3 regions of the Xanthomonas sp. MUS 060 genome follow, and region 2 is predicted to be linked to each of the others. Evidence: predicted binding sites of a transcription regulator. Region 2 holds the regulator's gene; each other region holds the start of a gene.
The links. The regulator HrcA, encoded in region 2, represses chaperone genes, less so after heat shock. The targets are predictions, from matches to a motif close to TTNGCACTCNNNNNNNNNGAGTGCNAA.

Region 1 (4,160 bases), on a different contig from region 2:
GCCTTTCCGGAGGTGCCAGTGCTGCGCATCGACCGCAGCACCACCCAGCGCCGCGATGCGCTGGAAACACAACTGGCCACACTCGGCAACGCCCCCGGGATCCTGGTCGGCACGCAGATCCTGGCGAAGGGTCACGATCTGCCGCAACTGAGCAGAGTCGTGGTGGTGGGCATCGACGAAGGGCTATTTTCAGCCGACTTCCGCGCCAGCGAGAAACTGGCGCAACAGTTGATCCAAGTCGCCGGCCGTGCCGGTCGCGCCACGCGCCCCGGTGACGTCTGGTTGCAGACCCACCATCCCGGTCATCCGCTACTGGAAATTCTGGTGCATGGCGGCTACCACGCCTTCGCCGCAGCGGAACTGGCGCAGCGCGAAGCCGCTGGCTTCCCGCCATTCGCGCATCTGGCGCTGCTGCGCGCCGAGGCTAAGCAGGTCGAGCACGCCAACGCTTTTCTCGCCGCAGTGCGCGCGCTGCTGCCAGCGCACGATCAGGTACAGCGCTTCGGCCCAATGCCGGCGCCAATGCCGCGCCGCGCGGGTTTCCAACGTACCCAACTCCTACTCTCGGCGAGTACCCGGCGCGCACTGCATCACCTGTTGGATGCGACCGTGCCGACAATCCATGCACTACCCCAGGCACGGCGAGTACGCTGGTCGCTGGACGTAGACCCACAGGATTTGTACTGACATGACGGCCACGACGCATCCGGCTTCATCATCCGCTCCGTCGCTGTCCTTTGCATGGCTTTGTCTCCCGCCTCCCTGAGCGGATCTACCGACATGCAACTATAAATCCCATGGCGGTACAACGTTCATCGCTTGCGCAGCGCAGGTGGATCAGGCGACGAACAGCGCCTTCATCTTCTTCAGCGCGTTGGCCTCGATCTGGCGGATACGTTCGGCCGAAACGCCGTATTCGTCGGCTAGTTCCTGTAGCGTGATCTTGCTGTCCGCGTCCAACCAGCGCCGCGCAATGATGTCGCGCGAGCGCGCATCCAGTTCGGCCAGGCCTTCGCGCAACAGTTGCAGTTGATTGTCATCGCTGTCGGCACGTTCGTAAGCCTGCGAAGGATCTTCTTCGTTGGCCATCAGATAGGCGGCCGGAGAAGGCGGCGCATGATCGTCGTCCTCGTCGGACGGAGCGTCAAAGCCGATATCGCGACCGGACAGACGCGATTCCATCTCCAGCACCTCGCGCTCGGACACGTTGAGGTCCTTGGCGACGGCCGTCACTTCCGCAGCGTTCATCCAGCCCAGACGCGTTTTGGACTTGCGCAGGTTGAAGAACAGCTTGCGCTGCGCCTTGGTCGTGGCAACCTTGACGATACGCCAGTTCTTCAGAATGTACTCGTGCATCTCGGCACGGATCCAGTGCACCGCGAAGCTGACCAAACGCACGCCCATGTCCGGGTCGAAGCGCTTGACCGCCTTCATCAGGCCGATGTTGCCCTCCTGGACCAGATCGCCCAGCGGCAGGCCATAGCCGTTGTAGCCGCGGGCCACATGGACCACGAAGCGCAGGTGGGAATGCACCAGTTCGCGCGCCGCATCCAGGTCTTCCTGGTCGCGATAGCGCACCGCCAGGGCGTGCTCCTCCTCGGACGTCAGCACCGGGATCTGGTGCACGGCGCCAATGTAGGCATCCAGCGAACCAAGCGGACTGGGAATCGGAAGATTGTTGGCCACCAATGCGGTGGTAGAGAGAGTCTGGCTCATAGGTCTCATCTTAGCAGTCAACTAATTGGACTGACGGGTTCAGTAAAAAGTTCCTTCGTTCCGTTTATGAAACATTCGAGTCGAAAAATGCGCCATAGCAGAGATATTGCAACGATCAGACAGAACAATGAAACGGACCGTTTATCCATCCCAAATTAGCACCGGCTTGGCGAAAATGGCGTCCATGCGGGATCGAGGTGAGAACGACATCCCATGTCAGTTCAGGCATCGCGTAACGATGCTTCCAGATCTGCGCGCGTGGGCAGGCTCCAGTCGATCGGGGTGACCCCGCGACGGCGCAGGTATTCGTTGGCAGCGGAGAAATGCTTGCAGCCAAGGAATCCGCGGTGCGCGGACAACGGCGAGGGATGCGGTGCCTTCAGCACCCGGTGGCGCCGGGTATCGATGACCTTGCCCTTGGCCTGCGCATAACTTCCCCAAAGCAGGAACACCAGGCCCTCGCGCTCGCGGTTGAGGGTCTCCACCACATGGTCGGTGAAGCCTTCCCAGCCTTTGCCCTGGTGGGCACCGGCACGGCCTTCCTCAACGGTAAGCACCGCATTGAGCATCAAGACACCGCGCTGCGCCCAGGGTAGCAGGCAGCCGTGATCGGGACGGCGGATGCCCAAATCGTCCTCGATCTCTTTGTAGATGTTGAGCAGGGATGGTGGCACCGGCACGCCGGGCAGCACCGAGAAACACAGGCCATGCGCCTGACCACGCCCGTGGTAGGGATCCTGGCCCAGGATCACAACTTCCACCGCATCGAACGGGGTGGCCTGGAATGCGGCGAAGATCTGCCGTCCCGGCGGGAACACATGCGCGCCAGCCGCCTTGCGCTGACGCAGGTAGACGGCCAACTCGCGCATTTCCTGGCGCAACAGCCAGTCACCGACCTGCGCTTTCCACGACGGCTCCAACTGGATCCGGCTCTCGTTTTCGTTGTTGGTCATTGCATACGGACTCGACACATCAGGTCAAAAGGTCACCGCGTTCCTATCGAGTCTGGCCAGACGCAATTGGAACAACACTTTGGTCACCAGCAGACGCTCTTCGATCGGCTTTTGCACCAGGTCGTTGGCGCCAGCGCGCAGCAGCGCGGACTGGTTGTGCGGATTGCTGTCGCCGGTCATCACCAACACCGGCATGCGCCGCTTGCCGTAGGCGAAATCCAAGCGGATACGTTGGACCACGTCGCGGCCGTTGAGCTCACCCTTTAATGTGACGTCGGTCAGCACAAGATCGATGCGGTGCGTCGTGCGGCCGAGGGATTCGGCGGCCAGCAGGGTGAACGCCTCCTCGGCGCTCAAGACATGCAGCACATGCAATTGCTGGCGCTCGAGCATGCGCTTGGTGGCCTCGGCCACCACCCGACTGTCCTCGACATAAAGAACGGTGGCCCCAACCACCGGCTGCGGCTGCACATAGCCACGGACGAAGGTCGCCAAAGCCTTGTGACCAAGGGCCTTATCGAAATAGTCGGTGACGTATTCGGTAAATCGGCGTTCCACCAGATGCCGCTGAGCATCGCCAGAGACGACGATCACCGGCACATAAGCCTGCCCAGCGGCCTCACGCACGCTGCGCGCCAGGGCCAGGCCGTCGCCATCGGGGAGCGCCAGCGAGGTGGTGACCAGATCGACTGGGCCAGCCTCCAACGCCAGACGCGCCTCGGCAATGCTGGCACAGCCGACCACCTCGACATCCAGCAACTCGCGATGCAGCACGTCGGCGATCAGCTTGCGCACCAGCTTGGATCCATCGACCACCATCACCCGCGGGGCGGCGTTGATCAGGTACTTGAACTCGTGCACTGACATGCGCACTTCACGTGTCGGTGGGCCGTGTCTGGCGCAGGAAGTGGCCAGTCACCAGCCAGGCACCGAGCCAGCCCAGCAACAAGGTGCCGAGCAGAACCAGCGACACCTGTGATACGTCCAGTCCATGCAGCAGGAAATGGCTACCGTAGCTGTCCGCCAGCGCCGTCAGCGGCGGCCCCAGTGCCACAGCGGAGACAGCAAGCAATGCCAGCGCCAGCACACCGGCGCCGAAGCCATACCAGGCCCCAAGGTACAGGAACGGGCGACGGATGAAGCCATCGCTGGCGCCGAGCAACTGCAGCACACCGATTTCCTCGCGCCGCGCCTGGATATCCAGGCGTACCGTGTTGCCGACGACAAGCACCGCACCGGCGCCAAGCAGGAGCGACAACACCTGCACCAAGCGCTGTCCGAAGTGCAACCAACCATCCAGGCGTTTACGCCACAGCGCGTCGTGCTGGACCAAATCGGCTTGCGGCAAGGCGCTCAACGCCAGCGCCAGCGCGGTGTCGTCGTCTGCGGCGGGGATCACGGTGAGCAATGTCGGCAATGGATTGTCGTGCAGGGCATCCAGCGCCTCGCCCAGCCCCGCGCGATCGCGCAATTCGGCCATGCCCTGCGCAG
Region 2 (4,160 bases):
ATGTGCGCAGCAAGCGCTTGGTCGGCAGGCGGGGCTGAGCCCCGGCAGTGCGGTCGCCATGCGTCGAATGTGATGGGGCGACGCGCCCCTGCTGGGCGCAGCATCGATGATGCCTGAACTATCGTACCCCGATGCGTCCTGTAGGCCGTGACGCGATGTGCCCGGTGTGCGTTAGCCGACGCTGAGGAGGAGCCGCTTGGCTGCCGCGCGCGCTTCCTTGCTGACTTCGACCCCGCCGAGCATTCGTGCCAGTTCTTCTTCGCGCTGGCGCGGTTCCAGCAGTTCCACCGCGCTCTGGGTCATGCCCTCGACCGGTGCCTTGCTGACCCGGTAATGGGCATGGCCCTGCGCCGCGACCTGCGGCAGGTGCGTCACGCATAGAACCTGCCGTTGCTCGCCCAGCGCGCGCAACTTCTTGCCGACGATGTCGGCCACGGCACCGCCAATTCCCGAGTCGACTTCGTCGAAAACCATGGTCGGCACGGCATCCAGACCCAGCGCGGCCACTTCGATCGCCAGCGAGATGCGCGAGAGTTCGCCGCCGGAAGCGACTTTGCGTAGGGCACGAGGTGGTTGTCCGGCGTTGGCGGCGACCAGGAATTCGACCCGTTCGGCCCCTGTTGGATCGGGGCGCGCGCGCTCGTGCGGTTCGAGCTGGATGAGGAAATGCCCTCCGCCCATGCCGAGTTCGCCGATCAGTGCGGTGGTGTCGCGCGAGAGCGCTTGCGCGCCTTGTATCCGGCTGGCGGTCAGGGCGGTCGCGGCTTCGCGCCAGGCATGGGTGGCCTGCGCGATTTCCGCATCGAGCCCGTCCAGGCGCTCGCCAGCGCCGCGCAGGCGCTCCACTTCGGCCAGCAGTGCGTCGCGGTGCGCGCTCAGCGCGTCCACGCCGATCCGGTGTTTGCGTGCCAGGTCGTGTAGGCGCCCAAGCTTGCGTTCCATCTCCTCGAACTGCGCGGGGTCGGCATCGAGGTCGTCGCGCGCCCGTTCGAGCAGTGCCAGCGCCTCTTCCAGTTGGATGCTGGCACTGTCGATCAGTGCCTGGACCTCGGTCAGGCGCGGGTCGTATTCGCCGACCTTGCCCAGTGCATGGCGGGTTTGCTGCAGCATTTCGAGTACCGCTGGTGCGTCGTCGCCGTTGAGCCGTTGCGCTGCGCTCTCGCAGGCCGCGATCAGCGCGGTGGCATGGGCTTGGCGACGGTGGTTGGCGTCCAGCGCAGCGATTGCCGCCGGGTCCAGGTCCTCGCGCTGCAGTTCGCTCAATTGGTGTTGCAGGAAGCCGATGCGGTCGGACACCTCGCCCTGCGCCAGCAGGGTCTCGCGCTCGGCCAGCAGTGCCTGCCAGTGCGTGGCCGCGCTGCGGACCATGCCGCGCTCGGCTTCATTGCGGGCGTAGGCGTCGAGCAGGCCGAGCTGGCTGCTGCGCGAAAGCAGCGCCTGGTGTTCGTGCTGGCCGTGGATTTCCACCAGATGGCCGGCCAGTTCGGCCAGTTGCGACAATGTCACCGGGCGTCCGTTGATCCAGGCGCGGGAACCGCCATCAGCGCGGATCACGCGGCGCAGTTGGCAGTGTGCGTCGTCGTTCAGTTCGTTCTCGTCCAGCCATGCACGCGCGGGTGAGGTGGCGGGGATGCTGAATTCGGCCGACAGTTCGGCGCGCTCGGCGCCGTGGCGGACCACGCCGCTGTCGGCGCGCAGTCCGGACAGGAAGCCGAGCGCATCGACCATCAGCGACTTGCCGGCCCCGGTTTCACCGGACACCACGGTCATGCCGGGGCCCAATTCCAGTTCGGTGCTGCGAACGACGGCGAAATCCTTGATCGAGAGGTGTCTGAGCATGAGGTCTACATCCAGGGCCGCGCAACGCTAGCATGCGCGGGTAGGTGGGCCAATTGACTTACTTGCCAGGCGGGCAGGTAAGGATTATCTATTGTCCAGTCTCACGGGTTGATCCCATGCCTGCTTCCCTGTTCCAGTCCGCCCTCGATCCGCGTGCCCGGCAATTGCTGCGCACCCTGATCTCGCGTTACATCCGTGACGGCGAGCCGGTCGGGTCGCAGACCCTGGCCCGTCACGCCGGGCTGGATGTGAGCCCGGCGACGATTCGCAACATCCTGGCCGACCTGGAAGACGCGGGTTTGCTCAGTTCGCCGCACACCTCGGCCGGACGCGTGCCCACCGCCACCGGCTACCGGGTGTTCGTCGACAGCTTGGTGCAGATGCGCCCGCCAGCCGAGGACGAAGTGGCGCGACTGCGCGCGGAGATGGCCAATGCCGCCGGCACCCAGGCGCTGCTCGGCAGCGCTTCGGAGTTGTTGTCGGCGATGACCCATTTCGTCGGGGTGGTCAGTGCGCCCAAGCGCGAGCAGTTCGCGTTCCGGCACATCGACTTCGTGCCGCTGGACGCGCGGCGCGTGCTGGCGATCCTGGTGTTTGCCGACAACGAAGTGCAAAACCGGGTGATCGAGCCGCGCAAGGCCTACGAGCCGGCGGAACTGGAACGCGTCGCCAATTATCTGAACGCCCATTTCGCCGGGCGCGCGTTGGCCGACATCCGTGCCAGCCTGTTGCGCGATCTGCGCCGCGCGCGCGACGCGATGGAACAGTTGCTCGCGCACAGCGTGGAATTGGCGGAACAAGCGCTGGCACCGGTCGGCGAGGATGTCGTGCTGGCCGGGCAGACCAAGCTGATGGGGGTGCAGGACCTGTCGGACCTGGAGCGCTTGCGCGAACTGTTCGAGGTTTTCGCCAGCAAGCGCGAGATCCTGCAACTGCTGGAGCGCACCATCCGTGCCCCAGGGGTGCGCATCTTCATCGGCGAGGAGACCGGCATGGTGCCGCTGGAGAGCGTATCGCTGGTGACGGCGCCTTACATGGCCGGTGGTCAGGTGCTCGGCGTGCTGGGGGTGATCGGCCCCAAACGCATGGATTACGATCGGGTCATCCCGCTGGTGCAGATCGCCGCCGAGGTGCTCGGCGCAAGGCTCGACCCGGCTCCGCCCGATGGACGTTGAGGCCGGCGCGTCAGCTCTTGTCTTGTCGATCCGAACTGCTGCGCTGGCGATCGCATTCCAGGGTCTCTCCCTGCAACACAGTATCTTGAATCCCTCCGCATCGCCCACATAGGTGGTCCGGTAGAGCGGGTGTACCTCCCGCCAGGGACATAGACCAGACATGAGCCAAGATCACCCCGAATTCGATTCCGAACACCTGACCGAGGCGCAACAGCCCGCGACCGATCCGCTGCAGGCGGAGTTGGAGACGCTGCGCAGCGAACTGGCCCTGGTCAAGGCCGATGCGCTGCGCGAGCGGGCCGACCTTGAGAACCAGCGCAAGCGCATCGCGCGCGACGTGGAGCAGGCGCGCAAGTTCGCCAACGAGCGTCTGCTCGGCGACTTATTGCCGGTGTTCGATAGCCTGGATGCGGGGCTGACCGCCGCCGGCAGCGAACCCAGTCCACTGCGCGATGGCCTGGAACTGACTTACAAGCAATTGCTCAAGGTCGCGGCAGACAACGGTCTGACCCTGCTCGACCCGGCCGGGCAGCCGTTCGACCCCGAACATCACCAGGCGATCAGTCAGGCCGAGGCCGAGGGCATCGCCCCGGGACACGTGATTCAAGTGTTTCAGAAGGGCTATCTGCTCAACGAGCGCCTGCTGCGTCCAGCCCTGGTGGTGGTGGCCAAGCACGATTGAGCGCGGCTGCCGCGTGCGCATGCAGCCGATGCGCTGGCGTTAGAACGCAAATTTGCGGCGATGGCTTGAATGATCTGCGGCCATCCCTATATCCAAACCAGACCCCCGGCACAGGCCGGACACACGACATTTCAGGAGTCATTCCAATGGGCAAGATCATCGGCATCGACCTGGGCACGACCAATTCGTGCGTGGCGATCATGGACGGCGGCAAGGCTCGCGTCATCGAAAATTCCGAGGGCGACCGTACCACGCCTTCGATCGTCGCTTACACCAAGGATGGCGAAGTGTTGGTGGGTGCCTCGGCCAAGCGTCAGGCAGTGACCAACCCGAAGAACACTTTCTACGCGGTCAAGCGTCTGATCGGCCGTAAATTCGGCGATGCCGAAGTGCAGAAGGACATTGGCCTGGTCCCTTACTCCATCGCCCAGCACGACAACGGCGATGCCTGGGTGGCCACCGCC
Region 3 (4,160 bases), on a different contig from region 2:
CCCACGTGTGGCCGTGCCAGCGTGCGCGTTCGAACCACCACAGCCCCAGGGCCAGTAGCGTGGTGCCGATCAACAGCAGGGCGACCGCGTCTACGCCGCGCTGCTTGCCCAGCACCCACAGCAGCCAGATCGCGGTCAGGTACATCGGGAACGCCAGCACCTGCTTGAGCGTTTCCATCCATGCACCCGGCTTGGGTAGGCGCGTGGCAAGGGACGGCACGAAGCCGATCAACAGGAATGGCAGCGCCAGGCCCAGGCCGAGGGTCAGGAACACCAGCATGGCTGTGGCTGGCGGGGCGGTCAGTGCATAGCCCAGTGCCGGACCCATGAATGGCCCGATACAGGCACTGGACACCACGCAGGCCAGTACGCCAGTGAAGAAATCGCCGACCGGTCCGCTGCGCGCCGAGAGCGACTGGCCCAGGCCGCCGAGATTGGTGCTGAGAGTGAAGACGCCGGACAGGCTGAGCCCGACCACGAACATCAGATACACCAGGACCGCGACGAAGCCCGGACGCTGCAATTGGAACCCCCATAGCAGGCGCGCGGCCACGGCGATACCGCCGACCACGGCGAAGGAGGTCAAGACGCCCGTGGTGTACCAGAGCGCATGGCGGCGAGCGCGGCTGCGGCTTTCGCCGCTTTGCGCCAAGCCCAGGACCTTCAACGATAGGATCGGCAGCACGCAGGGCAACAGGTTCAGCACCAAGCCCCCACCCAATGCCAGCAGTAGGATCCACAGCAGGTTTTGCGGTGCGGGCTGCGTCGCGGCGTGGCTTGCGTCACGGTACGCCGGGGCATCCGGCGCAGGCTTGGGCGCAGGCGCTGTCGTTTGGTTGGCAGCGCTCGTCGCGTCGTTGGCGTCACTCTGGCGGCTGTCCAGCGGAGTCACCATGAGCGGGGTGACCGCCGCTTGATCGGGCGAAGTGAGCTTGCCCTTGGGCAGCGACAGCTTCACCCGCCGGGTCATGGGCGGATAGCAGATGCCGTTGGTCTGACAGCCCTGGAAGGTCGTCACCAAGGTCGCCTCGGCGGCATTGGTGCGTTGTCGTTGCAGCGGCACGGTCACTTCGCTTTGGTCGAAGTACACCACCACATTGCCGAAGTGTTCATCCTGGTGCGAGCGGCCCGGCGGCCAACGCGGTATGCCGGTGCGAATGCCGGGGGCACCTTCCAGTACCAGCGCGGTGCGGTCGCGGTACAGGTAATAGCCGGGTGCGGGCGTGAAGCGCAACAGCAAGGTATTGCCGTCGCTGACGATGGCTTCGAAGCCGAATGCCTGATCCGACGGCAGCGGCAGGCCCTGCAGCATGTCGGTCGCTGCACTGGTGCCGAGCAGCGGTTTTCCCTCGTTATCGGAGTGGTTGTCTACTGGCGCAGACTTGCTGGGCGGCACCGCATCCGCAGCAACGGCCGCCGGTAGCGCCACATCGAGCATGCGTTTCTGCGGCGGGTAGCACACACCGGCGTCGGCGCAGCCCTGGTAGCGCACTTCCAGTTGAAGGTGCTTGGTGCCGGGGTCGGCAATGCCGCTCTGCACGGCGGTCAGTTCGCCGCGGTAGGTCTCCACTTCGCCGAAATACGGGTCGATCTTTTTGTGTCCGGCTGGCAATTGCAGGGTCGGGTTGGGTTTGAAGTCACCGATCACCCGGACTGCGATCCGGTGCCGATACAGGTAGTAACCCTTGGCGATGTCCCAGTGCAGCACGATGCGGCCGCGTTCGGGCGCTTGCGCGCTCAGCGCGAAGGCCTGGTCCACCGGCAGCAGGTCTTTTTCGCTGATTGCCAGGGCGGGGAAGGCGGCTATGGCCAGCAGGCACACAGCGACGATACGTTGCAGCAAGGTCATCGGCTTATGGTTCCTCACGGGTTTCGGCATGCAGCCATTGCAGGTAGGCGGGCAGGCCATCGGCGACCTCGACTTCGACCAGCTCAGGCACATCGTAGGGGTGCAGTTCGCACAGCCGCTGCCGTAGCGCGGGCAGGCGGTCGGCAGCGGTTTTGATCAGCAGCAGTACTTCCTCGGCCTGTTCCACCGTGCCCTGCCAGCGGTAAGTGGAGTGCAGGCCTGGTAGGCGGCTCACGCATGCGGCCAGCCGCTCGTCGACCAGCGTTCGTGCGATCCGCGCGGCGCAGGCCGGATCGGGGCAGGTGCTGAACAATAGGCGGAGCGCGGGCATGACCATATAGGCCACAGTATAGGGACGCCCAATCGGGCTGTGGTGGCGCCCGGAGCGATGTTCGATGTCCTGGCGTGGGTGGAGAACGGTGAGTGCGAAAATTTTTTGCTCTCGCCCCTTGAAAGCCTGTCGCTTGGCACTACATCTTGCGCATCCCGGCGTGCCGGGTTTTTTCGCCAGCGTTGCTGGCACTCGTCATCTGCGAGTGCTAATGCCGCCTAATTTCACTAGACCAATCAATCATTTAAGAGGCCCCTCTCAATGAGCATCAAGCCGCTTCACGACCGCGTCGTAGTCAAGCCGATCGAAGCCGACGAAATCTCCGCCGGCGGCATCGTGATCCCGGATTCGGCCAAAGAAAAGTCCACCAAGGGCGAAGTCGTGGCCATCGGCCAAGGCAAGCCGCTGGACAACGGCAGCGTGCGCGCGCCGGCGCTGAAGGTTGGCGACAAGGTCATCTACGGCCAGTACGCCGGCTCCAGCTACAAGTCCGAAGGCGTCGAGTACAAGGTGCTGCGCGAAGACGACATCCTGGCCATCGTCGGCTAAAGGCCCTCACGCCGGGCCAGGAGCTGGATGCGCTGTGCGCTCCCGCTGTCCTAAGACCTGCTGCCTGTCGATTCCTAAATTCCCAAATCACGCATTACTGGAGTTACCCATATGGCTGCCAAAGATATCCGTTTCGGTGAAGACGCCCGTTCGCGCATGGTGCGCGGTGTCAACATCCTCGCCAATGCCGTCAAGGCGACCCTTGGCCCGAAGGGCCGCAACGTCGTGCTCGAGAAGAGCTTCGGTGCCCCGACCATCACCAAGGATGGCGTCTCCGTTGCCAAGGAAATCGAGCTGGCGGACAAGTTCGAGAACATGGGCGCGCAGATGGTGAAGGAAGTCGCCTCCAAGACCTCCGACAACGCCGGCGACGGCACCACCACCGCCACCGTGTTGGCGCAGGCGCTGATCCGCGAAGGCTCCAAGGCCGTCGCTGCCGGCATGAACCCGATGGACCTCAAGCGCGGTATCGACAAGGCCGTCGAGGCCGCCGTGGCCGAACTGAAGAAGATCAGCAAGCCCACCGCCGACGACAACGCCATCGCCCAGGTCGGCACCATTTCGGCCAACTCCGATAAGGCGATCGGCAACATCATCGCCGACGCGATGAAGAAGGTCGGCAAGAAGGGCGTGATCACGGTCGAGGAAGGCTCGGGCCTGGACAACGAGCTGGACGTGGTCGAGGGCATGCAGTTCGACCGCGGCTACCTGTCGCCGTACTTCATCAACAACCAGCAGAGCCAGTCGGCCGACCTGGACGATCCGTTCATCCTGCTGCACGACAAGAAGATCTCCAACGTGCGTGACCTGCTGCCGTTGCTGGAAGGCGTGGCCAAAGCGGGCAAGCCGCTGCTGATCGTCGCCGAGGAAGTGGAAGGTGAGGCGCTGGCGACCCTGGTGGTCAACACCATCCGTGGCATCGTCAAGGTCGTGGCGGTCAAGGCGCCGGGCTTCGGCGACCGTCGCAAGGCGATGTTGGAAGACATGGCCGTGCTGACCGGCGGCACCGTGATCTCCGATGAAGTGGGCCTGTCGCTGGAGAAGGCGACCCTCAAGGATCTGGGCCGCGCCAAGAAGGTGCAGGTTTCCAAAGAAAACACCACCATCATCGATGGCGTCGGCGATACCGCCGGGATCGAGTCGCGCATCAAGCAGATCGAATCGCAGATCGCCGAGACCTCGTCGGACTACGACAAAGAGAAGCTGCAAGAGCGCATGGCCAAGCTGGCTGGCGGCGTGGCGGTGATCAAGGTCGGCGCTGCCACCGAGATCGAAATGAAAGAAAAGAAGGCGCGCGTCGAAGACGCCCTGCACGCCACCCGTGCGGCGGTGGAAGAAGGCGTGGTCCCCGGCGGCGGCGTGGCCCTGGTGCGTGCGTTGAGCGCGATCGGTTCGCTCAAGGGCGATAACGAAGATCAGACCCACGGTGTG

Region 1: rpoH (RNA polymerase sigma factor RpoH) is a predicted target of HrcA. The motif match lies at 1,727-1,753, and genes of this name have one in related genera.
Region 3: XANALMUS060_RS06215 (co-chaperone GroES) is a predicted target of HrcA. The motif match lies at 2,366-2,392, and genes of this name have one in related genera.

The regions. Positions count from the first base shown of each region.
Region 1 is NZ_JZIM01000003.1:9,948-14,107, reverse strand. It holds gene XANALMUS060_RS04780 (primosomal protein N') at 1-687, shown strand, start outside; gene rpoH (RNA polymerase sigma factor RpoH) at 838-1,716, opposite strand; gene ung (uracil-DNA glycosylase) at 1,938-2,669, opposite strand; gene XANALMUS060_RS04765 (response regulator) at 2,694-3,536, opposite strand; gene ftsX (permease-like cell division protein FtsX) at 3,544-4,160, opposite strand, start outside.
Region 2 is NZ_JZIM01000014.1:68,182-72,341, reverse strand. It holds gene fur (ferric iron uptake transcriptional regulator) at 1-38, shown strand, start outside; gene recN (DNA repair protein RecN) at 172-1,839, opposite strand; gene hrcA (heat-inducible transcriptional repressor HrcA) at 1,956-3,014, shown strand; gene grpE (nucleotide exchange factor GrpE) at 3,175-3,696, shown strand; gene dnaK (molecular chaperone DnaK) at 3,843-4,160, shown strand, end outside.
Region 3 is NZ_JZIM01000004.1:70,491-74,650, reverse strand. It holds gene XANALMUS060_RS06225 (protein-disulfide reductase DsbD) at 1-1,849, opposite strand, end outside; gene cutA (divalent-cation tolerance protein CutA) at 1,854-2,186, opposite strand; gene XANALMUS060_RS06215 (co-chaperone GroES) at 2,442-2,729, shown strand; gene groL (chaperonin GroEL) at 2,841-4,160, shown strand, end outside.